DNA from 3 places in the Synechococcus sp. A15-24 genome. Region 2 is predicted to be linked to each of the others. Evidence: predicted binding sites of a transcription regulator. Region 2 holds the regulator's gene; each other region holds the start of a gene.

Region 1 (10,621 bases), 400 kb from region 2:
ACTTCAAGACCTGCCAGAACCCCCAACACACCGTCAAAGCGCCCACCGGTGGGAACGGTGTCGAGGTGGGAACCGGTCATCAGTGCTGGGCGATCCGGATCCAACCCCTGAAGCCGACCGATCAGGTTGCCCACCGTATCGATCCGAACCTGAAGACCAGCCTCGTTCATCCATCGGGCCAGCAAGGCACGTCCCGCAACGTCCTCAGTCGAGAAACCCCGTCGACAGACGCTGCCATCGGGCTGCAGCCCAATGGCAGCCATTTCAGCCAAGGATTGCATCAGACGCTCACGGTTGGGTCGAATGCCCACCTGTGCGTTCGACCGAGCAGTGACCTGGCATGTGGTCAGGAGGGACGGCAATGCAGTGGCCTTCAGATCAAAAGATCTTTTCACCATCGCCGCAGCGACCCAAACGGCCTGTCGTCAATGCGACGTTTTAACCCTCACCAAAGAATTCAAACGGGCATCAGCACCCGCCACCCGAGGCGATCAGCCTGCTCGCGAGCCTGGGCTGGCACATCGGCCGCTACAAACATCCGATGCAGCATCTGGACACCCAGGAGGTGGTTGATGACGGCGTCCATCTGAACCCGCTCGGCGTCGGTAGTGGCAGGGTCGTCGTGGCGCGCAAACAAGGCACTAACGCCCTCTTTGCTCAACAACCCAGCCGCATCAATCGCTTCATCACTCAGGTAATCATCAGCCAACTGCTTCATCTGCGCCCACTTCTCGGGCTCCGTGTGGGCCGGGGGCGCCATGAAGGCAAATTTTTCGCGCTTGTAGAGCACCTCCGGCAGTAGGCCCGCCATGGCCTCCCGCAGCACATATTTCTCAGTTTTCCCCTTGATCCGCAGCTCTGGAGGCACCTGAACCGCCGCGGCCGCCAGATGGTGATCCAGGAAAGCCGGCCGTGCCTCCATGGAGTTGGCCATGTCGACGCGATCACCTCCCCAGGTGAGGATCTGGCCTTCCAACATCGTTTTGATCCAGACGTACTGAGCCTTGTCGAGGGCATGGCGACCATCGAGTTGCTGGGGATTCAACTGCTCAGCAATGGCCTTACCTGGCGAGTACTCCACCAACGCCTGACGGTGCTCGTCAGCCAGCAGATCCGGCACCAGCGGCGCGCAGGCCAGCCAAGGCTGCAGACAGCTGGGGGTGAAGCCCACCACGGCATCAAGATCGGGATCATCCACCTGATCGGCCGCCAGCATCGCTCCCTGCACCAGCGAATTGTTGGTCTGCAGCAGAGACTCCCAATCCTGGCGATCGTTCTGCGGCAGTGCCTCCAGACCATGGAGGAACATGTCACGCCGAAACGCGGGATAGCCACCAAACAGCTCGTCTGACCCTTCCCCGGTCATCACGACTTTGTAGTCGACACTGTTGACATGGCGACTCATCAAGTATTTGGCCACAGCCAAGGTGTTGTAAATCGTGCGCTCGGTGTGCCAGAGCGTTTGTTCCATGTGGCCGTACAACTCACGACCCGACAGACGCATGACGTCCTGCTCGGCACCGGTGGCCTCCGCCATCTCGGCAGCAATGGGTGTTTCGTCGTAGCGCGCATCATCGAAGCCGATCGTGAAGGCCTTGACGGGACCCTGACTCACCGCCGACGCAAGACCGAGGATCGAACAACTGTCGATGCCGCCTGAGAGGTAACAACCCACGGGCACGTCGGCCACCATCCGCATCTCCACCGCTTCCAGCAAAGCAGCACGAACATTGGCGATGTGATCAGCCTCCGTGAGGGTGCTGTCCCGCTGATCCAAACGTGGAAAATCGACATCCCAGTAGGTCGACTTCGACACCTCCAGCCGGTCACCCCTGCGCTGCACCTTCAGCACATGACCGGGCTGAACCTGGTGCACCCCGGCGAAGGCGGTAGTTCCCGGGACCATGGTCTGCATCAACTGATGAAAAAGACCCTCCGACGTGAAACGTCGCTCCACGGCCGGGTGAGCAAACAGCACCTTCAACTCGGAGCCGAACACCAACCCCTCCGGCGTCATCGTCCAGTACTGGGGCTTGATGCCGAAGCGATCCCTCACCAAATAGAGACAGTCATCCGCCGCATCAAACAGCGCAAAGGCGAATTCCCCCCGCAGCAAAGGCAACGTGGACTCGAGACCCTGCCGTTGATACAGGCGCAGCAAAATCTCGGAATCACTCTTCGAGGAGAAACGCACCCCCTGGGCGGTGAGATCAGCTCGGATGCGCTGAAAGTCGTAGAACTCGCCGTTGTGCGCCATCAGCACCTGACGGTCGTTGCTGAGAAACGGCTGACGTGCCCGGGATTCGTTCAAATCAATGATCGACAAGCGGGCATGACAGAAGCCGACACCGGCTGCGTCGAGGCATTCCACACCGAAACCATCCGGTCCGCGATGGGACTGGATGGCCGCCATGTTGACCAACAGCTGGCGATCCAACGTCTGATGACGATCCGCCAGAAACACACCTCCGATTCCGCACATCAGTTCGCCTCAGATCACATCCATCACTCGCTCGGCACGGTTCACCATGCAAGTGAGCAGTGCCATGCGCAGAAACACCGCCCCACGCGCCTGGCTGAAATACCAGTTGTGCGGCGTCTCATCAAGACAGGTGCTCAGCTCGGAACCCCGGGCCAAGGGATGCAGCACGATCGCCTCCGGCTTGAACGGCAGATCCCGGGTGAGACGAAATCCACCGCCGTGCACCTCGTAGCTGTCGCCAACCCAGGCAATCGCATTGATGTAAACGACATCCAGATCGGGAATCTCAGCAGCCAGATCTGAACTGCAGCGGATGGACATCCCGCTTGCTTCCAGTTCCTCCAGCTGGCCTGGATCGAACAAAGGCGCTTCAGACTCCACCTCGGGCGCATGAATCACCACCACCTCCTCCAGGATCTGGGGGAATTTGCTGAGGATCCGCAGCAGCGAGCGCACGGTGCGCATCCGCGACGGCAAGCCGATCACCCCGATGCGGATCCGATCCTCCGGGGAGACCTCTTTCGAAGCAAGGCTTGGACGCCATTTGAACATCGTGTAGAGATCCGCCATCGCCTGTGTCGGATGCTCATCAATGCCGTTACCGGCATTGATGATCGGAATCCGCAGGGTGGAACTCATGGCGTACACGGCCTCCGGATTGCTGTCGCGAAGCACCACACAGTCGCCGTAGTTGTTGAACATGTGCGCCACGTCCTCGAGCGACTCCCCCTTGGCGATGCCGGTGGTGCTGCGATCGGTGATGTTGATGGAATCACCGCCAAGACGATGCCAGGCGCTGTCGAAGGAGAGGCGTGTGCGCGTGCTGGGCTCGTAGAACGCGTTGATCAGGATCTTGCCGGTGAGCGGCGTGTTGTGCCGGCAGTAACGGTCTGGGTTGCTTTCGAATTTCGCCGCCAGTCGAAACAGCTGGAGCAGGGTTTCAGCGCGAAATGCCTGAATCGACACCACGTGTTGATCGACGAGATCCACCAACGGCTCGCCGTCTTCAGCGATTGCGGCCAAAAGCTCCTGCGGCTGATTGTTGCCGAACACATCAGGACCCATCGGCTGGAAGCGGAGCGGCGCCGAAGCTTCCTCGATCACGGCTGTGCGGGGTTGTGCCATAAGCAGTTGCATCAACACCCGATTTGCCAGATCGCGTGATGTGCCATGAATCACATCATCCTTCGCTAACAACGCACCAACACCCCTGGCCAGCTTCAAAGAAGTTCTTTATACAAATTTCTAGAAAATAGTTCGACTGAATACTAAATCCGCCACAAATTGTTCAGCTTGAACATTCACCAGACGCGTCCATTGCGCCATTCGAACCACCAAATCACCAGCAACGCGAGCACAGAACAGACGAGCGCCACCTGGCTTCCCACCAGGACCAGACCGAACCAGTGTTGATCCACCAGAACCGTGAACAGCAACGCATTGGCCATGGCGTTCACACCTCCTCTTGCAAAAGATTGAAATCAAACCCTTCCGGCTGCCAGCGGCTGCCCACCACCATCACGACAGCCGAAACGGCTGCGGAGAACACCGCCGCGCAATAGGGAGCAATCAGAACGTAGGCCGACAGTCCCACGGCACTGCCGGCTGCCATGGCGACGATCGCTGCCCAACGATTGGCAGAAGACCAGTAGAGACCGCAAGCCACAGGCCAGACCGTGGAGGCCACCAACGCTCCGGTGAAGAACAGCACCGACGCCAACGAATCCAGCCGCGGCCAGGACAGGGCCAGGGTGAGCACAGCCAGGCCAACCACCATCTGCCTGGCCGCCTGCTTGAGCTGTGCATCGCTCGCCTGGGGGCGCAGCAGACGGAAATAGACGTCTTCCGCCAGCAGATCCGCCGTGGACGCCAACAGCGAATCCAGGGTGGAAGTGAGTGACGCGAAGACCACCACAAACACCAGTGCCGCCCCACCCGCGCCGAGCAGATCCGCTGCCATCACAGGGAACACCATGTTCACCTGCTCCAGCGGCAGGTCCCTGGCGAGCGCAACCAGTCCGATCGATCCCGTCACCAGGGGGACACTCATCCAGGCCAATCCCCCCAAGACAAACGAGGTCATCACCACACTGCGCCGGCTAGCGAACACCCGCGACCACCAGATGTTGTTGTGAAAGACCTCACCCATCGAGAACAGAGCGGAATTCCAGGCGATCAGCAGACCAGCCGGAAGCAAGAGATCCAGCCGGTCAGGGTGCGCACTGATCAAGCGGGCATGCACCTCCGGCATCGGGAACTGACGGAACGCCAGCACCGCCACCACCGCCAGCAACACCATGATCAGCAGCGACTGAATGAAATCGGTTCCGATCACGGCCCGCATGCCGCCGAACAGGGTATAGACGGTGGCGACGCCGATCACCACCACCATGCCCACGTGGTAATCGAAGCCGGAGAGCGCCTGAAGCAACAGACCGGCCCCCATGGCCTGGGTCATCAGAAAACCGAGGGTGTACACAGCGGTGATCACCATGAACACCCACCACGCCAGGCGCCCGTAACGCAACCGGATGAAATCACCACTGGTGCGGCCATACGGCATCAGCTGCTTGATCCGCACGGCCAGCGGCGCGAACAGGATCAAGCCCAGACCGGCCAGGGCATAACTGAACATGCCCCAAAGACCAGTCCTGTAGCCGAATTCCGGAGCCAGCAGTGTGGTGTTTCCTGTCACCCAGGAGGCCATCAGCGTGGCCGTGCTCAACGCCAACCCGATGTTGCGTCCGGCCAGCATGTAGTCGTCGGCATCTCCTTTACCGCGGCGGCCCCAGACGATCCCCAGGGCGATCCACAGCACGGAAAACAATACAACCAGGGCCCAGGCGATGCCAGGCGCCAGAAATGGTGCGGCGTCAACGAGCATCGACCGACCCCCGATCACGCCAGTGCAGATGGCCCTGAATGATCATCGCCACCGTTGCCAGGGTCACCGCAGCACCGAGGGCAAAGATCAGTCCAGCCCAGAGATTGTCATCCAAAGCGAATCTCCTCTTCAGCAGATCTCAGACAAGCAAATCGCGGTGTTCGCGAGCTTGCATTCACGGATAAGAAGTCGCTGGCGCTACCCAAATCACAGGCTGTCAGTGCACTGATGCCTTCAATCTCGAAATGTGTAGCAATCACAACCCGCGGGGCCCTGATCGAGTTTTTGGATGCGCCTATTCATCGTTCAGGCAATGTTCACCGAGTACCGACCAACCCATGGGTACGACGAATATTTTTGCCGTGAACAGTCCGCTCCCCGCGCTGATCTGGAGCCGCTGCTGTCCTCTCTTGGAGCCATGGGGCTGGCGGAACTGAATCGCAGTCATGCATCAGCGAGCAATCTGTTGCGACGCCTTGGCGCCACCTTCCGACTCAACGGATCAGGTCTGCATGGCGGAGAGCGGATCCTTCCCTTCGATCCACTGCCAAGACTCATTCACCGTCAGGAATGGTCCAATCTGGAACGCGGATTGGTGCAACGCCTGGAGGCTATTGATCAGTTTCTGGCGGACGTTTATGGACCCCAACGGATCCTCAACGATGGCGTGATCCCCCGTGAGGATGTGGAGAGCTCCCAGGGCTGGCGGCCCCAGATGCAAGACATCGCCGTGCCGCTCAACCGCTGGTGCCACATCTCAGGAGTAGATCTGATCCGCGATGGCGACGGCACCTGGAGGGTTCTGGAGGACAACCTGCGCTGCCCCTCCGGCGTGGCTTATTTCCTTGAGAACCGTCGGGTGATGAAGCGGTTGTTCCCCAGCCTGTTCCAAGGGCGAACCGTGCAGCCTATCGACGATTACCCCTCCCATCTCTTGCGCACGTTGCAGGATCTGGCCCCTTGGAGTGATGCTCCACGGGTGGTGCTGCTCACCCCCGGCGTGTTCAACAGCGCCTACTTCGAGCACAGCTATCTGGCCCAGCAGATGGGCATTGCCCTGGTGGAAGGCCGCGATCTGATCTGTGAGGACGGACGCGTCTGGATGCGCAGCACGGCCGGTCGGGAACCTGTGGATGTGATCTACAGGCGCATCGATGACGATTTCCTCGATCCGAACGTGTTCCGACGCGATTCGATGCTTGGTGTCCCTGGCCTCATCGATGCCATGCGCTCCGGTCGGGTGGCCATCGCCAACGCCCCTGGGGGCGGTGTCGCCGACGACAAGCTGATCTATGCCTACGTGCCGGCCATGATCCGTTACTACCTCAACGAAGAACCGATCATCGACAACGTCCCCACCTATCTCTGCTCAAGGGACGACGACCGCCGTTATGTGCTCGAACATCTCAACAAACTGGTGGTGAAATCAGTCGCCGAGGCAGGCGGCTACGGAATGTTGATCGGGCCCCACGCCAGCTCTGAGGAGATTGAGAGCTTCGCGGTGAAGATCAAAGCTCACCCGCGCAATTTCATCGCCCAGCCCACGCTGCAGTTATCCACAGTTCCATCCCTCAGCGAAGGGGAGCTGTACCCCTGCCATGTGGATCTGCGCCCCTACGTGCTCCGGGGTAAGAGCGACTGGGTCAGCCCCGGCGGCTTGACTCGTGTAGCCCTGAAACGCGGTTCCCTTGTGGTGAACTCCTCCCAGGGGGGCGGCTGCAAGGACACCTGGGTGGTCAGCGACAGCGCTGTAACGGCTGACAATCAGGAGCTCGTGCCGTGCTGAGCCGTGTGGCCGATTCGCTGTACTGGATCAACCGGTATGTCGAGCGGGCCGAAAACATCTCCCGGTTTCTGGAAGTGAGCGAAGCAATGGCCCTGGATTGCCCCCCGGGCAGCGCTGAGCCCTGGCTTCCGCTAGTGGATGCCAATGGGGACCGCAAGCGTTTTGACGAGGCCTATCCTCAGGGCACACCACGGGACGTCGTCAGCTTTTTGCTGCTGGATCGCGACAACCCCAACAGCATCGTGAGTTGCATCGCCAACGCCCGTGAGAACGCTCGCCAAATCCGCGATGTGATCACCACGGAAATGTGGGAGCAGCTCAATGACCTCTATTGGAACGTTCAAGACGGTGAGGCGCTCTGGCAGGAGCCGGATCAAGAACAGCTGCGCAGCATCCGACGCGGATGTCAGCTCTTCTACGGCATCACAGACGTGACCCTCAGTCGTGATCAAGCCTGGCTGTTCAGCCAGCTGGGACAGCTGATCGAACGGGCGGACAAAACCTCCCGCATCCTCGATGTGAAGTACTTCCTGCTGTTGCCAACGCCAACGGAGGTGGGCGGCGTTCTCGATGAATTGCAGTGGATCTCACTGCTTCGAACAGCTGGGGCTTATCAGATGTATCGCCAGAGCGTGCAGCAGGCGATCACACCAGCATCAGTGGCACGATTCCTGCTCCTGGATCAGATCTTTCCCCGTTCGGTTCGCTTCTGCCTGCAACAGATCAACGAGACGCTGCAACGCATTCAGACGAAACCCCACGCCGGCCCACCGGATGACCTGGAATGCCTGGGCGGTCAGTTGCTGGCCCAATGGAGCTACGTCCGCATTGACGCTCTGATCGAACGTGGACTGCATGAGGCCATCGATCAACTGCAAAGCGATCTGAACAGGATGCATGGCCTCATCCACCGCTGCTACTTCACCACCACCGACCTGGGCTCCATCCCCACCGACCCGTCATGCGCGCTGAGCTGACCCATTGCCTCACGTACCGCTACGAGGCTCCGGTGCAGCTCGGAGAACACCGCCTCTGTCTGCGGCCCCGGGCCCAGGGTCATCAACGGCTGATCCACCACACACTGCAGATCACACCGGAACCCTTCCACAGCCATGAGCTGTTGGCCGCCAGTGGCGATGCGATCGAACGCGTGCGCTTCCGAGGTTGCACCGATTTGCTGCAGCTCGAAGCCAGGAGCTTGGTGGAAACCCGGCAAGCCGCACCGCTGCTCACGTGTTTCAACGGACTTGAACCCTCGCTTCCCTATCCGCGCGGTCTGCTGAACCACGACCTGCTGGGGGCTCTGGAAGGGTGGCTGCCCAACGGTCAACACGACCCCTCCGCTGTGGAACTGGCGCAGGACGCTCTGATGGGAAGCAATCAGCAGGTGCTGCCTTTTCTCCAGCAACTGATGGAGATGATCCAGGACCGGGTCAAGTACACCCAGCGCCATGTGGGCCCAGCCTGGCCAGCAGGCCGGACTCTGCGGGAGCGTGTGGGCTCATGCCGTGATCTGGCGATGCTGATGATGGAGTGCTGCCGCAGCGTGGGGCTGCCGGCTCGGTTTGTGAGTGGTTACCACCTGGCCGAACCAGCACCTGAGACCTACAACCTGCACGCCTGGACCGAGATTTATCTGCCAGGTGCCGGCTGGCGCGGTTTTGATCCCAGTGCTGGTGGTGAAATCAGCTCGCGATACATCGTGCTCGCCAGTTCCTCCAAACCGGATCTCAGTGCTGCGGTTCAGGGAAGCTTTACAGGACCCCCAGCAACAACAAGCCACCTCAGCTGGACCATTGACGCAGATGTCGAACCCCGACCGGTCGCCTCGTCCAGCCAAACCATGGTTCAGGCCGCCTGAAGCAGCGGCTCGACACCATGGAGACGGGGTGGCGGAGCCTGAATCGAGGTGACCGCCAACAGCGCTGGAATGCGTGCACTGTTGTAGACGCGGAATTCCTGCACCAACGACACCCCTTCCTCCCGGACCGCCTGGTTGAGAACCACCGAGCCATCGGGATCCGACACCGACCTGTGAAACGTGCCGGGTGGAATGCGCAGGATGTCGCCGCCACTGTCGAGACGCACGATGTGGAACGGCTGATCCCAGGCCAGGTTGACGAGGTAGAACGTTCGCCCACCACTGGCGGCCAGAAGATTGTCTTCCTGGTGCGGATGGAGATAGAACTGCCAGGCCCCACTGGCTGCATCGTTGGGAGGGCTGACCGCCGGACCACTGTGGATCACCAGATCGCGGGCATTGGAGGTGTCCACCGTGACGTCGAAAAAACGCACCGCTGGTGTGTCGCGGAAGCGTTCGTAGGCCAGCAGTTCAAACATCTCCTGGGGCGTGGCAAAGCCCGAGCTCTGAGATGGTTGTACTGGGGTTATCCGAGCAAAACGGTGACGATGGCAACGGTTCAACCACCGAGATAAGCCATTTCGGCATGGGGCATGGAACCGGTCATCCGCTGGCGCTCCTCGCTGTAACGGTCGTCACGGCGCCGCCAGAGATCAGCAACCAGCCGCAGCAATTCCGCCTCACAGTGCAGAGCGGGTTTCAGATCAGTCCCCACCGACGCGAAGAGGCAGCGGAACGCCTGTCCATTAGCTGTGACCCGCAGTCGATTGCAATCGCCGCAAAATGGCTCGCTGATCGAGGCGATCACGCCGAGATGTCCACCACCATCGACGTAACGCCAACGCTGAGCTGTTCCGCCGGTGGGTCGGCCAACTGCCTGAAGCGGCCACCGTGCCCTGATCCGCGTCACCATCTCCGCCGCTGACAGCACCTGATCCGGCCTCCACTGATTGCGGTTGCCTACATCCATGTACTCAATCAGGCGCAATTCCACACCTTGATCACGAGCCAGATCCGCCAGAGGCAGAAGCTGATCCTCATTCACCCCCCGTTGGATCACGGCATTGAGCTTGAGTTCCCCCGCCAAAGGGTCAAAACCAGCGGAACGAGCCGAAGCCAATCCACCGAGCACCTTCTGCACCAATGACTCCCCCGCTGTGGCAGTTGGTCGTCCTGCCATCCGCGCCACCACTGCCCCATCCACGCCATCAAGGCTCACGGTGATGCGATCCAAACCGGCCTGCCTGAGCTCGCGAGCTCGCTGGTCGCTCAGCAAGGTCCCATTGGTGGTGAGGGCCACCTGCTGAAGACCCTGGAGTGGATCGCCAGGCGTTGCCCGTGCTGCCGCGATTGCCTGCAACAGGGGGAGAAGCCGAGCACTGAGCAACGGCTCGCCACCGGTGAGCCGCAGGGTGTGAATCCCCAGCCGGCAGGCAACACGAATCAGGCACAGCTGCTGCTCGAGCCTGAGCAAATCCGGCGGATCCTCAAGATCCGGACAGCAGTAAGGACAGGCCAGGTTGCAGCGGGCCGTCAACGACAACCGAAGCACTCTCAAAGGCCGCGACCGCTGATCGACAAGCGCTGAAGCTGGTGTCATGCCATCAA
Region 2 (10,621 bases):
GTGGGCGGAATCGGCACGCCTCTGGGTTGATGGGGTGCTGGTGCATCAAGGCGATCTGTTCGACACCGCCTGTCGCTGGACGCTGCCGGAGGCTTTTCTTGCCGGACAGGTGCACAGGATCCAGCTGGAGCTCTGCAGTCCCCTCCATGACGACGGAGCGTTGATCAGCAGTTGGCTGGATCTCGAACCCAACCGTCCCGGCGAGGACCCAGCTGGGGCGTTGTTGCCAGAAGCTTTGCAATTGCACCTCGAGGCAGGAGGTGACTTGCCGTTCGGTTGGGAGCAGATGGATCCCAACTGTGAGGCGGCGCTCAAGGCGGTTGCGCAGCAGCTGAAAGCGCAGCCCACACCTCACGGCGCTGTGCATTGGTTCGGCCATGCCCATCTGGATCTGGCCTGGCTCTGGCCGGTGGCGGACACCTGGCAGGCGGCGGAGCGGACCTTTCGCTCCGCCCTCGCGCTGATGAAACGCTGGCCTGATCTTCGCTTCGCCCACTCCACGCCAGCGCTTTATGCCTGGATGGAGCACCACAGACCCGAGCTGTTTTCAGCGATCCGCAAGGCCAGTCGGGCCGGCCGCTGGGAACCCATCAACGGCCCCTGGGTGGAGACGGATTGTGTGCTGGTGAGCACAGCGTCGCTTTGGCAGCAGTTCGCCATCGGTCAGGCATACAGCCGCGAAACATTTCCAGAATGGCGTCATCACCTGGCCTGGCTGCCGGACAGCTTCGGGTTTGCAGCTGGTCTCCCTGCCGTCGCGCATGCCACAGGTGTTCGCTGGTTCTGCACCCACAAGTTGGCTTGGAATGCCAGTAATCCATTCCCCCATCGTTTGTTCCGGTGGCGCAGCCGCGGTGGGGGGGATGTGATGAGCCTGATGCTCCCCCCGATCGGACGGCGTGGGGATCCACTGGACATCCTCAAGGAGCAGCGCCAATGGCAGCAATGCAGCGGTGTTTCGGAGTTGTTGTGGATCCCTGGGGTCGGCGACCACGGTGGCGGACCCACCGAGGAGATGCTGGAGCAGATGCAGCTCTGGGATCCGGAACCCTTGGCGCTGCCCAGGCAGGCGGGGTCACTGCGTCAGTACCTCGACAGGCTTGAGCCCATGGCAGGGCAGTTGCCGGTCTGGCGGGATGAGCTGTACCTCGAGCTGCATCGCGGCTGTGCCACCAGCCGTCCGGATCAGAAACGTCACAACCGCAGCCTGGAGCGCCTGCTGCGGGAGAGCGACACTGTGGCAGCGCTTCTTGCTTTCGCAGGCCGCCCGTCCGTTGGTCGCGATTGGCGTCCCCTGCTGTTTCAGCAATTCCACGACATCCTTCCCGGTACCTCCATCCCAGAGGTGTTTGACCAGGCGGAGCCGATCTGGCGCCGGGCCCGCCGTCAGGCCCGAAATGAGCGTGATCAGGGCCTGCGTCAGTTGCTGGATGTTGGCTCTGGATCTGGTGCCAGCACCACTTGGCTGTGGATGGGCTGGCAGCCACTGGCCCGCTGGTCTCCACTTCTGAAATTGCCGCATGGGGCCTGGCATGCCGATGGTGCGGCGCTGCCACAGCAGCCCAGCGTGCAGGGCGGCACGTGGGTGCAGCTGCCCGAGCAGCGCGGGATCTGTTCTGTGGCGCTGAGCGATGGTCCTGCGGGCAGCGGGGAGATCGCGCCCAGGCATCCGGTCAGCGTGGTGCGGGTGTCGCCAGAGATCTGGCGTGTCAGCAATGGCTTAGTGGAGTTTGAGTGCTCCCCTGTAGGGCTGTTGCAGCTTCGGGATGCTCAGGGGGTTGATCAGCTTTCGGCACCTTTGCGCCCCTGCCGTTACCGGGACAGGGGTGAGTTCTGGGATGCCTGGGACATCACTGCGGAATACCGGAGGCATCCGCTGGAGCTGGTGCCCGTCGGGTCGGTTCAGCTGCGCGAGTCCGGTCCACTGGTGGCCCAGCTCGTAGTGACCTATCGGGTGGGTGCCAGCCGGATGCGCCTGGATCTGCGCCTCAAAGCGGATTGCCCCTGGTTGGAGCTGATCGTGTCTGTGGACTGGTGTCAGCGCCATGAGCTGCTGCGGTTGGACATCCCCCTCGCATCAACGGCGGTGCGTCTTGCGGCAGATACCAGTGGCGGGGTGATCGAACGTCCAGCGCATCCCCAGACCCCCCGTGAACAAGAGCGATGGGAAGTGCCGGCGATCTCCTGGCTGGCCTGTCAGGCCAAGGCTCCCGGCGGCGGCATCGCTGTTCTCTTGGATGGTCCGCAGGGGGTGGATGGGGCCACGGATCGATTGGGTGTTTCGCTGCTGCGTGGTGCCACCTGGCCGGATCCATCGGCGGATCAGGGCCAGCAGCGGATGCGATTGGCGCTGATGCCGTTTCAAGGCAGCTGGGCCCACGCAGCGGTACCGCAGGCAGCCATCGGCTTTCGCGAACCTGGCTGGCACGGACCGATCGCGGCAAGACAGCACCAGGCATCGATGGGGACACACCGCTGGTTGCCAGCGATTCCACGCCGGCTATGTCCGATCGCTCTGCGCCCAGACGCCAACGGCGTGGTGCTGCAACTGCTCAATCCAGGAGCTTCACGGTGCCGCTGGCAGCCTGGAGAAGGCTGGAAGGTGGGTCGAGCGGTCGCCGCTGACGACTGGATCGAACTGGCACCAGGGGAACTGGTTGAGCTGCGGTTGGCTCAGTCCTCGTGATCGTCGAAGGGATCATCCAGCGCCTTGGACGGCGGACCGAAGGCCTGGTACACACCGAAACCGGTCATGCCGAGCAGAACGGCGAGCACTCCGATAGCAACGGAGAGGGCAGGGGACGACGTTTCCATCACATCTCTCGACAGGACCGACCCCGAAACGGAATCGGCCCCTACAGTATCCAGACTTCAATTCACCCGAGACCCAAAGCGTCGCCATGGCTCAACGCACCCGTCTGGGAGACCTTCTCCGCCCTCTGAACTCCGAGTACGGCAAGGTCGTCCCCGGCTGGGGAACAACGCCCGTGATGGGCATCTTCATGGTCTTGTTCCTGGTGTTCCTGTTGGTGATTCTTCAGCTGTACAACAAGTCGCTGATCCTGGAAGGTATCAACGTCAACTGGAACGGTCTGGGTTGATCGATCGATGAATGTTTTCGGAGTCGGCCTACCCGAAATGGCGGTGATCGGCGCCGTTGCATTGCTTGTTTTCGGCCCCAAGCGTTTGCCTGAGCTTGGCCGAACACTTGGAAAAACATTGAAGGGCTTTCAATCGGCCTCGAAGGAATTCGAGCGGGAAATCAACAAAGCCATGGCAGATCCGGAACAGCAGCCCTCTTCCGACATTGAAGAACCCACCGCGAAACCCTCCAACGACTGACTCCTGATGGCCGATGTGCTCCGGCTGGTGGTCGGCCTGGGCAATCCAGGCACGAAGTACGAGGGAACCCGTCACAACATCGGCTTCATGGCATTGGAGCGGATGGCATCACGCGAGGGCTTCAGTTTTCGTCAGCAGAGCAAGTTGCATGGCCTGGCTTCGGAGTGCGGCATCGGTGAAAGCCGACTGAGGCTGCTCATGCCTCAGACCTACATGAACGACAGCGGTCGGTCCATCCGCGCAGCGCTCGACTGGTTTGGCTTCACGCCGGAACAACTGCTGGTTCTGGTGGATGACATGGACATCCCCCTGGGACGTCTGCGGTTGCGGGCCCAGGGCAGTGCTGGAGGTCACAACGGTTTGCGGAGCACAATCCAGCACCTGGGTACTCAGGCCTTTCCGCGCCTGCGCATCGGCATTGGTGCTCCTGCTGACAATCCCGCGGAACGGCGGGCGCGCACCGTGTCCCACGTGCTCGGTCCCTTCAGTCGTGCTGAGCAGCCTGAGGTGGATGCCGTGCTGGACGGTGTGTTAAAGGCCATCCAGCGCATTCAGCGCCAGGGTCTGGACCGCGCCGGCAATTGGATCAACGGCTTCCGTCCGGCCTTAGTGGAATGACAGCGCTTCCCGCCACGACAGCCCACCTCAGGGTTTTGCGGCAGTGCTTCAGTGATCAATGTGTTGAGGGTGAAGTCTCGGCAGGCGGTTTCGAGTGGACCTTTCAATGGGCCTTCGATCGCGGTGAGCTCACTGTTGAGCCGTCCCTGGGGCGAGCCCTTATTCAGGACGCGTTGCTGCGCTTTCTGGTGCGCGCCGACTATCGATTGGAGCCCGGCGGGGATTACACCTTCACGGTACGGGCACGCTTTTGAAGGCCGGTCGCGGCTGAGGCCACTGGCACCGATAGCCGAGGTGATCTTCGACCATCACCAGAGCTGCCACCGCATCCAACTCACCAGGGGGAAGCCGCAGGCCCCGCGGCAGCAGTTGCCTCCATCCCCAGGCGGGCCAGAGCTGCCAGTAGCGCTCCCGGGCGCGCAGGGTTGTTCCCCTTTCATCAACGATTTCAATGGAGGCCAGTCGTTGCAACGCTGAATTCCATTGATCTGAGCTGGTGCCGTTCCCCAACAGGATCAACCGCAGCTCCCCCTGGTTGGACCAGGTCTTCAGCTGACTGATGACGCGCGATGGGGGCAGCACGACACCATCGATGACCAGGCGCTGATCAGGATCCACCAACACCAGGCCGCACTTGGCACGACCGGGGTCAAGTCCCACCAGATGGCTCATGGCTCCATGATCACCCTGACGGCGACAGGATCCGCCGTGTCGCTGCTGCGGACAGCGATCACCTGCAGCTCGAGCGGTTCGTTGTCGGTTCGATCCACCAGCGCGAGACCCAGCTCGTTCAGTGCGCTGCCATCGAACTGCAGTCCTTCACTGAGCGAACCACGGCGTTGAACTTCTGCAAAGGCTGAAGCCAGCAGCAGGTTGAGCCGTGTTCTGACCGCCTCTGATCCGCGTTCGTCCTGCTCGAGGGTGGTGGTGGCCAGCACCTCGTCGACGCGGGTGATGGTTCTGTTCGGCTTCACATCCGGGTAGGCATACACCACGGACTCACCCCGCAGCACATTGCCAGCCGAACGCATCGACACGACCCAGGTGCCGGATTGACGCAGGGTTTGTTGCAGCCGTTCCACATCTCCTCGGGGAACCAGCAGGATCTGACGATCCGGGGTTTCCCCTGGTCTGACCCTTACGTAGGCGGTTTGGTTGGCTTCCTGCAGCAACCGATCCACCACCTGCTTGGCCTGACCTGGTTTCTCCAGCCTCACCGTGGCAGTCGCCAGGGCCTGGCCACTGCGCAGTACAACGGATCCACGGCGCAAGGCCAGCAGGTCCTGCTCTAAAGACTTGAGCTCCTTTTCCCCAGCCTTGATCCGATCGCGCACACCGCGCAATTCGGCTTCCGTCCGCTGAATATCGACGTCCCTGGCCTGGATGTCGGCGTTCAGTCGGTTCCGTTCCTGCTCCAGTTGACGCTTTTGCTGTTGCAGTGGTTCCAGCTCTCGGCGAAGGGTTGCGGACCGTTGCCGGGTGGAAATTAATTCCGCCTCGATCCGCTCCGTCGCTGACCGAGCCTCGCGCCGCTCCGTTTCGGCCGCATCAAGGGCCGCACGGCTGTCCCTGAGTCTGGCCTGGAGGGCATCGAGCTCGAACAGTCCAACCCGAAGCTGGCGGCTCACCAGGAGCAGAAGACCCAGGGACAGAGCACTGATCAGGCTGCCGGTGAGCACTGTGATCAAGACAGCTGTGCGACGCGGCCTCAGATTGAACAGGCTGAGCCGAGCCTTTCCCACGCGACTGCCCAGCCGATCCCCCAGGGTCGACAGCACGCCTCCGAGGATCAGCAAAGCCAGGATCAGCAGCCAGCCGCTCATCAGACCCCCATCGCACGGGGGGTGGACTCAGCTGAACCGCTTGGCCAGGGCGATGGGATCCAACACCGTGATCTTCTTGCGGTCAATCTGCACGAGTCCGGATTGGCGCAAGTCTCCCAGCAGACGGGTGATGGTGACGCGTGTGGAGCCGATCGCTTCGGCAATGGCTTGATGAGACAGGCGCAGATCAATCGTGATGCCAAGTTCATCGGGCACGCCGAAATCCCTGCACAGCACGAGCAGAAAACTCACCAATCGGGATGACATATCGCGATGGGTGAGGGTTTCGATCATCGTTTCCGTCTGCAGGATCCGACTGGAGAGACCCTGCAGAAGACGCAGGCCGACACCGGTGTCCGCCTCGATGGCAGCACGCACAGAGGCGGCCGGTGCGGTCACCATTTCCACCCGCGTGAAGGCAACAGCGTGATAAAAGCGGTCGGATCGGTGTCCGGTGAGCAGTGACAGCACTCCGAACAGGCTGTTTTCCCGCAGAAGCGCCACGGTGATCTCTTCGCCTGATTCGTACACCCTGGACAGGCGCACGGCTCCGCGACGGATCAGGTACACCCTTTCGGCCGGATCCCCCGGGAAGAAAATCGTCTTGTTGCGTTCCACCAACTCGGTGCTGGCTCCATCCAGATCACGGATGACATCCAGAAGGGTGCGGTTTCGTTCGGCTGCACCCGCAACCTGCGGTTGCTGGGGGGAATAGCGACTGAAACCACTGTTAGCCACCATGGTTTCCTCGCAACTGCTGGGAAGTTACGAATGTGCCCTGACGAGCCATGTAGTCGTTATTACGAAATCGCTGAACCGGCGGCTGTGGCCAGGGCGAAACGCTGACCTTGCATCAGCTCCTGAAGTCCTGATTCAGCCAGGTTGAGCATGGCATCGAGTTCGGAGCGGCTGAAGGGTGCCTGCTCTGCCGTCCCTTGCAGTTCCAGCAGGCGGCCATCACCGGCGGTGACCACATTGAGATCCACGTCGGCACGGCTGTCTTCGCTGTAGTCGAGATCCAGCAGCGGGATCCCGTCGATCAACCCTACCGAAACCGCCGCCAGCTGCTGGCGAATCGGATCCTGCGTCAACACACCCTGGGAGCGGAGTTGATCACAGGCTCGGCGCAAGGCGATCCAGGCCCCGGTGATCGAGGCGGTGCGGGTGCCGGCGTCGGCCTGGATCACATCGCAGTCGATCAGCAGCGTGCGCTCGCCGAGGGCGTCCATGTTGAGAACAGCCCGGAGACTGCGACCGATCAGGCGTTGGATCTCCTGCGTTCTGCCCGAGAGTTTCATCAACTCTCGCGACTGCCGTTGCGGTGTCGAACCGGGAAGCAGTCGATATTCAGCGCTGAGCCAGCCGCAACCGTTCCCCCGGCGCCAGCGGGGGACGTCCTCCTCCAAGGAAACGCTGCAGAGCACTGCGGTACGGCCCGTACGCACGATGAGGGAGCTGAGGGCGAAGGACATCGGATCCCAGTCCACGGAGAAGGGGCGCAACTCACTAGCTCCCCGGCCATCGGCCCGCGGGGGCGTGGGTGCAGGCATCGGCGCATCACAGCTGTCATCAAGCCTGACAGGCGATGCCCCGGCTTGATGGAACGTCACACCATGGATGGTGTCTTGACCCTTGTGGGGTGGCTTTGCACCGCTACATTCAAGGTCTGCCGGGATCTCCCGGATGCCTGCAGCCGAGATGACCGCCAGCCTCACCTCAAGCCATCGTTCCTCGGACTCCGTGGCTCAGGACCACAGGTCTCTGGAGCAGGCTGGTCTCCTTCCGTTGGTGCCGGTTCGCCCACCCCTGCAGCTGGTGGAGCCGGAGGGGCAGCTTCAGGTTCACACCGCGACCTATCGCGGCAGCTTCTCCAGTGTTCTCAGCCAGGCGATGCGCACCGCTGGGCTGGGCAGTCGAGTGCTGATTGCTCAATTCCTCAAAGGTGGGGTGCATCAGGGACCGCAAGGTTGCGTACGTCTTTGCGGCGGACTCACCTGGCTCCGCCCCGATGTACCGGCTTGTCTTTCTCAAGCTGATCACCCTGGTGGTGCGGCGGCTGTTGATGCGGTTTGGCAGTCCTGCCGTCGCCATCTGCGTGATGGCGACATCGATCAGCTGGTTCTGGATGAAGTCGGCCTCGCCGTTGGGTTGGGCTACGTCGAGGAGGGCGCGCTGCTGGATGCCCTCGACCAGCGGCCGCCCGCCATGGATGTGGTGATCACAGGGCCCGCCATTCCCCCCAGCATCGTGGCCATGGCTGATCAGGTCACCCAATTGCGTCGAGGTTTCTGATGCTCAAGAACGATCGCTGGATCGCCGAACAGGCCGCGCAGGGCATGCTCGAACCCTTCCAGAAGGGCTTGGTCCGCCATCTGGATCCCGAGCAGCAGGCCAGGCCTGTGCTGAGTTTCGGTTGTTCCTCCTATGGCTATGACCTGCGCCTTTCAGCGCAGGAATTCATGATTTTTCGCCATGTGCCGGGCACGGTGATGAATCCCAAGCGCTTCAACCCCGCCAACCTCGAGCCGACGCCGTTGCATGAGGACGAGGACGGTCGTTATTTCATCCTGCCGGCCCATTCCTATGGCCTTGGCGTTGCGCTGGAGAAGATGCGCGTCCCGCCCAACATCACGGTGATCTGCCTTGGCAAGAGCACCTATGCCCGTCTGGGCATCATCGTGAACACCACGCCTGCAGAAGCGAGCTGGGAAGGACACCTCACCCTTGAGTTCAGCAACAGCTCCGGTGCCGACTGCCGCATTTACGCCGAAGAAGGGATCTGTCAGCTGTTGTTCTTCGAGGGAGATCCCTGCGACACCACCTACAGCGATCGCCAGGGCAAATATCAACATCAACCGGAGCGGGTCACCCTGGCTCGGATCTAAGGGGCCAGCCTGGCGCGGTGAAGCCTGCTTTTCTTATACCAGCCCGCAAATTCAGGGGCCCAGGCCACCATGTGCGGCCACATCAGATCGCAGAGCTGGCGGATTTCCAGCTGCGCGTCGAGCTTGGCCCGTAGATCCATGAAGTGCAGAAAGGCCCGCAGACTGAAGCTCACCACGAAGTGCTGGCGATAGTCGAAGGGAAGGATGCCCCGGGCATGCTCTTCAGCGAAGCCTGCTGTTAGCAGGTCGCGATAACGCTCAGCTGAGGCTCGGCAATGGTCGAGGTCCAGGGCCCGCTGGCTTTCGGTATAGGCGTATTTCTTGCCCTGGCGATCGCTGTAGTCACCGACCGGTCGCAGGTAGAACACCTCCTCAAGATCCAGATCGCCGTTGGCAGCGCGGCAGATGCGCTCACCGGTGTATCGCATCGACTGCACATCAAAGCTGACGCCCACCCGGTGGGTGCGTGCCTGCTGCATGACAGAATGGGGGAACCAACCCACATTCAGCACGATCTGGGCGTGCTCCATCGGGCCGTAATGACCGCGTTCCCCAGCCAGCAGGCGTTTGACGCAGATCTCCCCCGCCCGTTGTTCATCGGGCCAGTTCTCACGATCAGCCGCGACGAAGCCCTCGCTGTAGTCCTGATGCATGGCCGCATACACACAGAGCTGAGGGTTGGGTGTGGCAGCGATCAGATCAACCCGGAAGCGATCCATGGTGATGACGACGGGTCAGTGTGGTGATCATGCCGCTGATGACGGCAAGCTGCCCGCATGAATCCACTGCACGGTGATCAACCGTGGCTGCGGGGACCAGACGTTGAGGATGCCTGTTGTGGTGCGTCGTCCGTGCGTTCACTGACACGACCCAGCCCCTGCAAGGACGGCAGTGGGGAGTCCTGAATCAACGCATCGGCGAGAAGGGAGAGTTCCTCGCCCCGTCGCAGGCCAATGGAGCGGCCGACGGCATCACCCTCGGCATTGAACAGATTGAGCTGGGGGATTCCGTTGACGTCGTAGCGATCAACCAGGTCCTGCCAGCGCGGGTTGTCAACGTTCACCATCACCACGTCCAGCTGTTGTTGCGTGCTCTGCTCAAGCTTCAGCATCGCCGGAGCCATCTCGCGGCAGACCTGGCACCAGTCGGCATAGAACTCAATCATCGTCGGACGCCCGTTGCTGAGGGCGACGTCAGGAGTTAGGGAACGCCGGGCCAGCTGTTCCAGAGGGGATCCGCTCTGCAATCCACCCCGCATCATGGTGAGACCAACAGCCAGGACGATGGCGGCCACCACAAGCACGATCCGTTGAACAGGACCCAGCAGTGGTTGTGGAGAACTGCCTGTCATGGCCTTGTCTGGGGGTGAATCCACTTTGGCAGTCACCTCTGATCCCCGTGATTAGCGTGAGGCCATGGGTTGTTTTGGTCTCCTGAACCTGCCGCTGCGGGCGCCGATGCTCAACGTGCTCTTCGTAGTCGCTGTGGTGATGGGCCACCAGTGGTCAATGGCCCAGATCCAGTTCATGCACTCCCGCAGCATCTCTCTGGAACTGCTGTTCGTTGTTGAAGGGGTACAGCTGCTGGCGGTGTTGGTGATCTGCACCATGCCGGACTTGCTGATGCGGAGACTCTCGTTGGTGATGGCGTCCAGTCGGGTCATGACCCTGCTCGTCACGCTTTTGATGGTGATCGTCCTTGGGATTTACCTGCTGAGGCTGAACTTGCTGTCTGATCTGCTGATCCTGGCTTCAGCGCTGTTGTTGGCGCGGCTTGATCTAGTCCGTCTTGGGGTGATGACTGCCCCCCGGCGCTCGCTGTTGCTGTTGGGAATCGTTCTCGTTGCCGGAATTGGACTTGGCCACTGTTTACCCCATCCCCTCGGCGCGGTCGTCGCACCCGGGCCACGCGTGGTCTGAGTAACCCAAAAGATTGTCGAGAACTTTTTTGGTG
Region 3 (10,621 bases), 410 kb from region 2:
GGGAAACAATATTATATGGATGTGCATATCGCTTATCGCAGAGCCTGCCTAAATGCAATTGAATACTTGAAAAAATTTGGTTATACAGGAGAACAGGCCTATCTCTTGCTGAGCTGCGCTCCGGTTGAAGGCAGGATCAGTGGAATTGTCGACATTCCAAATGCGTGCTGCACCCTTGCCATACCAACTTCCATATTTGACAAAGATATTCTCCCCTGCTAAGCACTTACTTCTACCATTATTTATCGATTTTCACATGCCAGTCTACGAATATTCCTGCCAATCTAGTGAATGCCTCACCTATGAAGTATGGCGATCAATTGATCAACGTTCTGTTCAAACAGAATGCCCTACTTGTGGAAGAGAAGGCAAGAGGATTTTCAATCCACCCATGGTGTTATCCTCATCTATTCGCTCGAAAATCGAAGTTAAGGAACCAAAACTTGTGAGCAAAAAAAATTCAATATATGCGACTGAGGCTTCAAAGCCTCGATTACGCACAAACGATTCACGTCCTTGGATGTTGAATCGAGGTTGCTAAGAAAAGACTATCAAAATCAAAACAAATGGGGTGTGATTAAAAATCACACCCCATTTTTATTCTGATTAAACTGTCAGGAATTCTTCAATCACATGATCTGATAATTGTGAGGTTGGACCACTCGATACAATACCACCTCGTTGCATCGCATAATAGAAATTAGACTGCTTCACAAAATGAAGGTGTTGCTCAACCAGAAGAACACTAATGCCTGTTTCTTTAATGATCCGTTTGACAGCACGTTCAATGTCGAGAATAATCGATGGCTGGATCCCTTCGGTTGGCTCATCTAACAAAAGAAGCTTGGGCTTGCCAAGAAGTGCACGTGCAATCGCAAGTTGTTGCTGCTGACCTCCACTGAGGTCACCTCCACGTCGATTCAGAAACTGTTCAAGAATAGGAAACAATTCAAAAACAATGGGATCAATATGACGATTTCGCCCCATCCCCCCAGACAATGATTCCATTCCGATCAAAAGATTCTCTCGAACTGTAATTCGAGGAATAATATCTCGGCCTTGGGAAACATAACCAATTCCTCCCCTTGCTCGTTTATAAGGAGGCTGGTTAGTTAACATTTTTCCGTCATATTCAATCGAACCAGATCGTTGCTCGAGAAGACCAATGATCGTCTTTAGAAAGGTTGTCTTTCCCACTCCATTACGACCGATCAAACAAATCATTTCCCCCTCAGGGATATGCAGATCAACATTTCTGAGAATGTGACTCTCGCCATAATAGACATTCAAGCCATTTGCTCGAAGAACTGTTTTTGCTGAGGTTGGATGTGTGGTGGTTGTCGTTTGTACCATGATCTTTAAAGGGATTAGTGAATAAAAAGATACTATTCAGATTGACCGAGATAAACCTCAATCACTTTTGGATCAGACTTTACCTCATCAAGTGAACCTTCCGTCAACAACTGCCCTTGATGCAACACAGTGACTGGTGCGGCAAGATCACGAATAAACTCCATATCATGCTCAATTACCACCACGGTATGTTCACCTGCAAGGGATTTAATCAGTTCAGCTGTTTTGTTCGTCTCGTCATCGGTCAAGCCTGCCACTGGCTCGTCCAGAAGAATGATATCTGGAGATTGAGCAACAAGCATTGAAATCGCAAGCCATTGTTTTTGGCCGTGAGACAAAGAACCGGCCAAGACCTTTGCATAAGGAGCAAGGCCCACATAATCCATCAAGCGATAGACCTCATCTTTAGCCGTGTTATTGAGTTTTTCAAACATAAGACTGAATGGCATCTTGCTCGGTGAAGCAGCCAACTCAAGATTTCTAGAGACCGAAAGATTTTCAAACACGCGAGGTGTCTGAAACTTACGACCAACACCTAGTCTTGAAATCTTCTGTTCCGAAAAACCAATAATGCTGGAACCTCGCAGGGAGACTGAGCCTTTGGTTGGCTTAACCTTTCCAGTGATGACATCTAGAAAAGTTGTTTTACCAGCGCCATTGGGTCCAATGATTGATCTTAACTCACCATGCTCTAGTGAGATGGAAAGATCAGTCAATGCGAAGAAACCATCAAAATCAACGCTGACATCGTTCAATTCAAGAATTGGTGTTGACATTGCTTAAACAGTGTTGGTTGACATGAAGAAGAAGGTTGTTTAAAAGCAAACTATTGTGATTCAACTGTGTAACTTTTATCTATTTCTAATTTTGGATAAGTCGAAGATTTTTTGGCAATTCCAAAGGCTGCCAACATCGAAGTAAATCCACCATTCTTGAACCATCCATAAATACCATCCGGCATCAACACAACCACGAAGATAAACAGACCACCCTGCACAAACAACCAGGCTTCTGGTAGTGCTTCACTGACAAGGCTTCGTAAGTAGTTCACCAAAACGGCGCCTATAATCGGTCCGATCAATGTTCCACGACCACCAACGGCGACCCAAATCACCATTTCAATAGACATTGAAATGGCCATGTACTGAGGTGAAACGATACCTGACTGAACTGTATAAAGTGCACCTGAAATGCCAGCCAAGCCACCAGCAACTAAAAAGACGATCACTTTAAAAGGAACCGGATTAAACCCACTGAAACGGAGTCGTGCTTCATCATCTCTGATCCCGATCAAAGCATCACCAAAACGACCACTCGTTAAAAACTTACATAAGAGATAGGCAAAAGGGAGAATTATAAGTGTAATCCGATAGAACATAATCTGAGCATCATCGGAGCCCACGATCATTCCGAAGATCTCCGTTGTGCTCGTCTTAAGGCCATTCGTTCCATTAACAAGCTTCTGCTGACCATTGAAAAAATGGTAAAAAACCATCAAAGAAGCCTGAGTAATAATAGAAAAATAAACACCCTTGATTCTGTTTCTAAAAATCAAATATCCGACAAGGCCAGCAACCACAGCAGGAATTAACCATATAGCAATCAATGTCCAAGGGAATGACCAGAATGGTTGCCAGAAAAACGGAAGGTTATCAACACCATAATTCTCAAAGAACTTAGGCAGACCATTAGCACCAGTGGTGAAATCATTGTTAGTCACCAAGAGAAGATGCATGGCTATGGCATAACCACCCAAGGCAAAGAAGATACCTTGACCAAGACTTAGGAGTCCGGTATATCCCCAGATCAGGTCGATACCTAAAGCAATGATAGCTAAAGAAAAATACCTACCGAAAAGGTTAAGGCGGAACTGTGAAAGAATCGCTGGTAGGACAAAGAATGCGAAGGCGAGAAGAAGCCAGGGAATCAGCTTTTTGAAAATTTTCATGGTAAAAACAGTAGTAATCAGGATTCGACAGATCGTCCCTTTTGAGGGAACATCCCAGTAGGTTTAAATTGAAGGAACGTAATAATAAAGATAAATATCAGCACATATGACATACTTGTTGTGGCAAAGAACTCAATCACAGCAGCAGGACCAGCCGGTATATTGTCGAAAGCAATTAAGATGGCACCAGATCCAATGATGGATTGAATGATGCCAAGCATCATCGAAGCAATCACAGTACCAACAAGATTTCCAACTCCCCCTAGAACAATAACCATAAAGCAAGAAACGATATAGGCCGCTCCAAGATTGGGTCCTACAGAGCCAAGCAGAGTGATCGCACTACCAGCAACACCAGCTAAGCCTGATCCAATCCCGAAGGTGATGCTGTCGACACTATCAGTGGGAATACCCAAGCAATTGCTCATCTGGCGATTTTGAGTGACAGCACGGATACGTAAACCCCAAACACTCTTTGTGAGGAACCATGCCACAAACGCAAGCAGCAGAGCCGAAAGGATAATGATAAAAATTCGAATACCTGGCAACTCAATCCCCGCAATGGAACCCCAGCTTCCTTGCAACCATTTCGGAGCTGTCACGTCAATATTGCGAGGTCCAAACCAAGCTTTAGAGAGCATCTTAGAAGCTGTCATCGCATTAATTGAAATAAATCCAATCGCTGATGCCACAACCCAAGCAAAACCTGATAAATAAGGGTAGAAATTAGCACTTTTAAGCTTTGCTGGTGAAAATCGTTGAGAGAAATAACCTAGCAATATCGCAATTAATATACCTAAAACCATACTTGTTGAAACACTGCGTATAAATTGAATCAGCACAAGGCTGACACCCCAAGTAGCAAGCAATGTCTCAAGCGGTCGGCCATATAATTGCCGTATTAATGTTCTTTCCAGAAGAATGCCGACAATTCCAGTAATGACAAAGGCAAAAAATAATGCGAAAAAATAATAGAGTTGGAAAACACCTTCGCCAAGAGGCTTGAACATGTTTTGAGTGACAAAAGTCACGTAAGCTCCAACCATCATCAACTCGCCATGAGCGAGATTGATTACCCCCATCAAACCAAAAACGATGGCAAGGCCAGTAGCCGCAAGAAGCAAAACTGACCCAATGCTGAGCCCATCAAGGAGCTGTGAAAAAATTAATTCCATCAGTACATGGGGTAAAAAAAAGGGCCACAAGTTTATTGTGGCCCACTATTCAAAGAAATTCAGAAGTAACGATTACATCTTGAACTTTCCGGCATCAGCACGATCAAGGGTCCAGTCGCACTTGTAGCCTTTGGTCTCAGGAACGTACTGGTTCCAAGTGATAGGAGGAACAGGGGTCTTGCTGTCCCAGAGAATCTCAAACTGACCATCCTCCTTAGCCTCACCAATCCGCACAGTCTGTGAGATGTGGTGATTGGGATACATCTCAATCGGACCCTGAGGAGCATCGAGCTTAATTCCGATCAGTGCATCCCGGACAGCATCCAGATCTTCATAAGTGCCAGCCTTCTCAACAGCAGCCTTCCAGAGGTAAACCATGTTGTAAGCCGACTCCATCGGATCGTTCGTCACACGATCATCACCGTACTCAGCAAGGAATGCTGAATTGAAGGTATCGGAGGCCGAGGTTCCGAGGGACATGAAATAGTTCCAGGCCGCATAAGTGCCGCCCACATACTCAGGTCCGATCTGACGGATCTCCTCCTCAGCGATGGAGAAGGACATGATCGGATACTTTTCCGGAGTAATTCCTGCTGCCTTGAACTGCTTGAACAGGGCAACGTTGGAATCACCGTTCAGAGTGTTGATGATGATTCCACCATCAGGGAACTCCTTCTTGATCTTGGCGATGATAGGTGCCACCTCAGTGTTGCCCAGAGGGATGTAGTCCTCACCGACTGTCTCACCACCCAGGCTCTTGACCTGCTCTTTGATGATGGTGTTAGCAGTTCTGGGGTAGACGTAGTCAGAACCAACCAAATAAACCTTCTTGCCGTACTTGTCGGCGAACTGCTCAAACAGCCAGTCAACAGCGGGCTCAGCCTGCTGGTTAGGGACAGCGCCGGTGTAGAAGATGTTCTTGGAGCACTCCTGACCTTCGTACTGAATTGGGTAGAAGAGGAAGTGATCCTTGGCTTCGTAAACCGGAAGCATTGCCTTCCGACTTGCGGATGTCCAGCCGCCAAACACAACGGCAACCTTATCGGCGTCGATCAGCTTCTGTGACTTCTCCGCGAAGGTAGGCCAATCTGAAGCACCATCTTCAGAGGTGTAGGTGATCTTGTAGCTCTTGCCATCGATTTTGACGCCACCGTCGGCATTGATTTCCTTGATCGCCATCTCCTCGACTTCTTTTAGAGTCGTTTCGGAGATCGCCATCGTTCCGCTAAGGGAATGAAGGATGCCAACTTTGATTTCACCATCAAAATCTGCACCACCACCAGCGGAATCACCACTGTCTCCGCCACAGGCGGTCATTGTGACTCCCACTGTTGTGGCAGCGAAAGCAGCTAGCAGACGCTTCGTAAACGTTGAATTCATGAAGAAAGACACACGGTGGATGAGACCGCCATGAGGGCGACAATAGAACCGTATGAACCGTCCAAGACCCGATTTGTATCGACTACGACATTTTGAGAATTGCCGCGATTCGTTGACTTAATTCGGTAGCTGTTGCAACACAAATGCCTCCACTTCCTTCAATCCTTCGCCGCTCTGGAGATTAGTGAAACACCAGGGACGCTCGCCCCGCATTCGCTGAGTGTCCGCCTCCATCACCGAGAGGTCGGCACCCACTAGGGGTGCCAGGTCGATCTTGTTGATCACCAGCAGATCGGATCGGGTGATGCCAGGCCCTCCCTTGCGGGGAATCTTGTCCCCAGCGGCGACATCGATCACATAAATGCAGAGGTCCACCAACTCCGGACTGAAGCTGGCAGCCAAGTTGTCGCCACCGCTTTCCACCATCACAAGATCCAGATCCGGAAACTGTTTCTCCAAATCGGCCACAGCCGCCCGGTTGATGGAACAGTCCTCACGGATCGCCGTATGCGGACAGCCGCCCGTTTCCACGCCGCGGATCCGTTCCGGCTCAAGGGCGCCAGCGCGCGTCAAAAATTGCGCATCTTCCTGGGTGTAGATGTCGTTGGTGACAACAGCCAGCTCAAGCTGACCGCGCAGTCTGTGGCAAAGCGCCTCCACCAACGCAGTTTTGCCGGAACCGACCGGACCGGCCACCCCAAGACGCAACTTGCTGCTCATCAGCTCCGAAACAAGCGGGAATACAACTCAGCATGAGCGAGCTGCGCCATGCCAGCCCCAACGCCGCTGGTCCACAACTGCCGGGGATCCCGTCGTTGCAGCTGCTCGGCCTGCCCAATGATGAATGGCAGCAAGCGGTTCTGCAGCTGCTGAGCCCGGCTGGGGCCCAACGGCAAGAGCCGCACCGCAGCACTGAGCTGATTGGCGACCCAGCCGTAGAGGTAGCCCTCCACCATCTCGCTCTCCGCCACCCCCAAGGCCTGCGCTGCCCATGCCCAGGCCGCTGGCCAGCTCAACGCCACCTGCTCCGGCAAGGGGTGGCCCATCTCCGCGAGGAGATTGAGCAACGACCCACCCATCTGTCGTTGCTGAGCCCGCAGTTCAGCCGATTCACGACCGGCCAGCAGCCAGCCATCAAGATCCAGCACCCGGCAGCAGGCCGCGGTCTCTCCTGCTGACCATGCCGTGAATGCACGCAGCAGCGATGGCAACGCCGCCGCCTCCAATCGGATCGCCCCCCGCGACAGCTCCGCCTCCAACCAGGCCTGCAGTTGCTGCTCATCTCTGATCGTCTCCGACTGGATCAGAACTTCCAATCCCTCCGAATAACTGAAGCCACCAACCGGCAGAGCGGGGCTCACCAGCTGCAGCAGCGCCAGCGAACTCATCCGTGCTGATGGCCTGCGTAGGCGCCGCCTTCGGGCCGGAACGGTCGCTGACAGCGACTGAGCTGCAGACCACGGCTTTCCAGCATCGTCGCCAACACGGCGTCCTCCAGCAGATACAGATCCTGCTCATGCAGCTCGAGGGCCACATGTCTGTTTCCCAGGTGATAAGCCGCCTGCATCAACGCCAAGGCTGATGTCGCCCGCACCCGCAACAGCGCTTCGGTGGCTGCCGTCACTTCCACCCTGGCTGTACCAGCGGCATCACTGAGCTGATCCCCTGGCTGCAGGGCCCCGTCCCTTGGCAACTGCAACAGCACCTCCCGGCCACAGTCCGTGCGGCGACGGCCACGCACAACGCTGCGTTCATCCGCCGTGAGCGGCAACAGCAGATCAGCTTGATCAGCCCTGGCGGCAAGCCGTTGATCCAGAACAAGAACGGCCTGCGTCACCCGTGCTTCACGTAGAAACTCAAGCCTGCCCAGCCGTGGGCCAGCATTTGGTGATGGTTGTTACCGAGCTTCATCCCACGGCGAAGGAGCGTGCCCCCATGCAATCCCTTGAGCCCTGGCACGGCCGCTGCCGGCTGCAGTTCCAAACCACCAACGGCAGCACCAAACACCAGGGGGGATGCACAGCTCCGTTCAAGCTGCTGCGGGCAGACGTGGGGGATCACGGCCGCTGTGAGCTGCCCCTTCTCCACACCGCCGGCGGCCTGGTGGGAGGCGATGAGCTCAGCATTGAGCTTGACCTCGGCCCTGACAGTCGCAGCCTGATCACCAGCGTGGCGGCCCAGAAGGTCTACGGCTCCGTGGGCCGCAGCCGTCTCAATCCCGACGGAGCCTGGACCCAGCAGTCCGTGACCTGCAGGTTGGAAGACACCAGTGATCTGGAGTGGCTGCCCCAAGAACTGGTGCTCTACGCGGACGCGTTGTTCCAACAGACCCTAACGGTGAGCCTGCCGAACAACGCCTCATTTCTCAGCGCCGAGATCGTGCGGCTGGGGCGCACCGCCGCAGGGGAGCAGCTAAGTCGCGGGCGCTGGCGCTCCTGCCTTGAGATTCAGCGCGAAGGGGCGCACCAGCCCCGATGGGAGCTGGTGGACCGGCTGGAACTGAGCGACACCAGCCTCAACGACCCCCACGGACTTGGTGGTGCTCCCGTGTTCGGCTCACTGGTTTGGGCAGCACCAATGCCCTTGACCGGTGAGCAGATCACCCTGCTGCTGGCGGGAGCCCGCAGCGACCGTGACGGCCTTGAGGGAACCATGCGCTGCAGCAGCCTTGATCAAGGGCTGATCGCCCGCTACGCCGGCCCCTCCAGCCGCGATGCCCGCTTCTGGTTCAGCCGAATCTGGGCACGAACCCGCGCCTTACGGGGACTCTCCACGCCGCGCATTCCTCGGGTCTGGCCCCTGCAGGAACAGCCGTTGATGGGACAACCGTTCACGGCGAACGCTTCACCGACCGCTGCAACGACACACTGAAGAGGACCCAGGCTCTCCATGCATCTCAGTCCCCAGGAAAAGGACAAGCTCCTGATCGTGACCGCGGCGCTGCTGGCCGAGAGGCGCTTGAACCGTGGCCTGAAGCTCAACCACCCCGAAGCAGTGGCCTGGCTCAGTTTTCTGGTGCTTGAAGGCGCCCGTGACGGCAAGAGCGTGGCGGAGCTGATGCAGGAAGGCACCACCTGGCTGCGTCAGGACCAGGTGATGGAGGGCGTACCCGAGCTCGTCCATGAGGTGCAGATCGAGGCCGTCTTCCCCGATGGCACCAAGCTCGTCACCCTGCATGACCCGATTCGCTGAGACAGAACCCATGGCACCTCTCATTCCAGGCGAACTGCTTCCCGAACCGGGTGAACTCGAACTGAATGCAGGCCGACCCGTCACCACGGTGAGCGTCTCCAACAGTGGGGATCGCCCTGTGCAAGTGGGCTCCCATTTCCATTTCGCCGAAGCCAACGCCGCCCTGCAGTTCGACCGGGCCGCAGCCCGCGGTCAACGGCTCGACATCCCCGCCGGCACGGCCATCCGCTTTGAACCCGGCGACAGCCGCGACGTGAACCTGATTCCCTTCGCCGGTGCGCGACGCGTCATCGGCTTCAACGGCCAGATCAACGGACCCCTCGACGCCTGACCCATGCCCTACCGCATCTCCCGCCAGGCCTACGCCGAGACCTACGGACCCACCACCGGCGACCGGGTTCGCCTGGCCGACACCGAGCTGATCCTCGAAGTCGAGAAGGATTTCACCGTGTACGGCGACGAGGTGAAGTTCGGCGGCGGCAAGGTGATTCGCGATGGCATGGGCCAGTCCCAGACCCCTCGAGCCGAGGGCGCCGTCGACACGGTGATCACCAATGCTCTGATCCTGGATTGGTGGGGCATCGTCAAAGCCGATGTCGGACTGAAAGACGGCCGGATCGTGGGCATCGGCAAAGCCGGCAACCCCGACACCCAGGAAGGGGTGACCATCGTGGTGGGCCCCGGCACCGAGGCGATCGCTGGGGAAGGTCACATCCTCACGGCCGGTGGCATCGACACCCACATCCACTTCATCTGCCCCCAGCAGATCGAAACAGCTCTGGCCAGTGGCGTCACCACCCTGATGGGAGGCGGCACCGGACCAGCCACCGGCACCAACGCCACCACCTGCACCCCCGGCGCCTTCCACATCGGGCGAATGCTCCAGGCAGCGGAAGGCCTGCCGGTGAATCTGGGCTTCTTCGGCAAGGGCAACGCCAGCACCCCTGAAGCCCTGGAAGAACAGGTGCGCGCCGGCGCCTGCGGCTTGAAGCTGCATGAAGACTGGGGCACCACACCGGCAACGATCGATGCCTGCCTGTCGGTGGCCGACCGGATGGATGTGCAGGTGTGCATCCACACCGACACCTTGAATGAAGCCGGCTTCGTGGAAGACACGATCGCCGCCATCAAGGGACGCACCATTCACACCTTCCACACCGAAGGTGCCGGCGGCGGCCATGCACCGGACATCATCAAGATCTGCGGCAAAGCGAATGTGCTGCCAAGCAGCACCAACCCCACCCGGCCCTACACCCGCAACACGCTTGAGGAGCACCTCGACATGCTGATGGTGTGCCACCACCTCGATCCGAAGATCCCGGAAGACGTGGCTTTTGCCGAATCGCGGATTCGCCGCGAAACGATCGCCGCCGAAGACATCCTTCACGACCTGGGCGCCTTCTCGATCATCGCCAGCGACTCCCAGGCCATGGGGCGCGTGGGCGAAGTGATCACCCGCACCTTCCAGACCGCCCACAAGATGAAGGTGCAGCGCGGTGCACTGCCGGAAGACTCCAACCGCAATGACAACCATCGGCTGAAGCGCTACATCGCCAAGGTGACAATCAACCCC

The links. The regulator NtcA, encoded in region 2, controls nitrogen genes in cyanobacteria. The targets are predictions, from matches to a motif close to GTANCNNNNGNTAC.
Region 1: SynA1524_RS12515 (circularly permuted type 2 ATP-grasp protein) is a predicted target of NtcA. The motif match lies at 5,616-5,629, and genes of this name have one in related genera.
Region 3: urtA (urea ABC transporter substrate-binding protein) is a predicted target of NtcA. The motif match lies at 5,932-5,945, and genes of this name have one in related genera.

What each region holds. Positions count from the first base shown of each region.
Region 1 is NZ_CP047960.1:2,226,996-2,237,616, forward strand. It holds gene SynA1524_RS12490 (Zn-dependent hydrolase) at 1-398, opposite strand, end outside; gene asnB (asparagine synthase (glutamine-hydrolyzing)) at 458-2,482, opposite strand; gene SynA1524_RS12500 (aspartate/ornithine carbamoyltransferase family protein) at 2,492-3,607, opposite strand; gene SynA1524_RS12505 (hypothetical protein) at 3,784-3,939, opposite strand; gene SynA1524_RS12510 (sodium:solute symporter family protein) at 3,936-5,366, opposite strand; gene SynA1524_RS13130 (hypothetical protein) at 5,356-5,481, opposite strand; gene SynA1524_RS12515 (circularly permuted type 2 ATP-grasp protein) at 5,680-7,152, shown strand; gene SynA1524_RS12520 (alpha-E domain-containing protein) at 7,146-8,129, shown strand; gene SynA1524_RS12525 (transglutaminase-like domain-containing protein) at 8,114-9,013, shown strand; gene SynA1524_RS12530 (redox protein) at 9,001-9,492, opposite strand; gene SynA1524_RS12535 (GTP 3',8-cyclase MoaA) at 9,573-10,613, opposite strand; gene SynA1524_RS12540 (molybdenum cofactor guanylyltransferase) at 10,610-10,621, opposite strand, start outside.
Region 2 is NZ_CP047960.1:319,716-330,336, forward strand. It holds gene SynA1524_RS01575 (alpha-mannosidase) at 1-2,686, shown strand, start outside; gene psbN (photosystem II reaction center protein PsbN) at 2,674-2,814, opposite strand; gene psbH (photosystem II reaction center phosphoprotein PsbH) at 2,901-3,101, shown strand; gene SynA1524_RS01590 (TatA/E family twin arginine-targeting protein translocase) at 3,109-3,342, shown strand; gene pth (aminoacyl-tRNA hydrolase) at 3,349-3,960, shown strand; gene SynA1524_RS01600 (DUF3146 family protein) at 3,957-4,214, shown strand; gene SynA1524_RS01605 (RuvC family protein) at 4,192-4,632, opposite strand; gene SynA1524_RS01610 (DUF3084 family protein) at 4,629-5,783, opposite strand; gene ntcA (global nitrogen regulator NtcA) at 5,811-6,524, opposite strand; gene rph (ribonuclease PH) at 6,584-7,333, opposite strand; gene SynA1524_RS01625 (cob(I)yrinic acid a,c-diamide adenosyltransferase) at 7,482-8,075, shown strand; gene dcd (dCTP deaminase) at 8,075-8,668, shown strand; gene thyX (FAD-dependent thymidylate synthase) at 8,665-9,387, opposite strand; gene SynA1524_RS01640 (thioredoxin family protein) at 9,465-10,019, opposite strand; gene SynA1524_RS01645 (hypothetical protein) at 10,084-10,587, shown strand; gene SynA1524_RS01650 (lytic transglycosylase domain-containing protein) at 10,537-10,621, opposite strand, start outside.
Region 3 is NZ_CP047960.1:2,213,932-2,224,552, forward strand. It holds gene fmdA (formamidase) at 1-222, shown strand, start outside; gene SynA1524_RS12415 (FmdB family zinc ribbon protein) at 257-541, shown strand; gene urtE (urea ABC transporter ATP-binding subunit UrtE) at 607-1,353, opposite strand; gene urtD (urea ABC transporter ATP-binding protein UrtD) at 1,386-2,129, opposite strand; gene urtC (urea ABC transporter permease subunit UrtC) at 2,180-3,301, opposite strand; gene urtB (urea ABC transporter permease subunit UrtB) at 3,319-4,476, opposite strand; gene urtA (urea ABC transporter substrate-binding protein) at 4,549-5,856, opposite strand; gene ureG (urease accessory protein UreG) at 5,974-6,576, opposite strand; gene SynA1524_RS12450 (urease accessory protein UreF) at 6,576-7,244, opposite strand; gene ureE (urease accessory protein UreE) at 7,241-7,693, opposite strand; gene SynA1524_RS12460 (urease accessory protein UreD) at 7,792-8,727, shown strand; gene SynA1524_RS12465 (urease subunit gamma) at 8,746-9,048, shown strand; gene SynA1524_RS12470 (urease subunit beta) at 9,059-9,379, shown strand; gene ureC (urease subunit alpha) at 9,383-10,621, shown strand, end outside.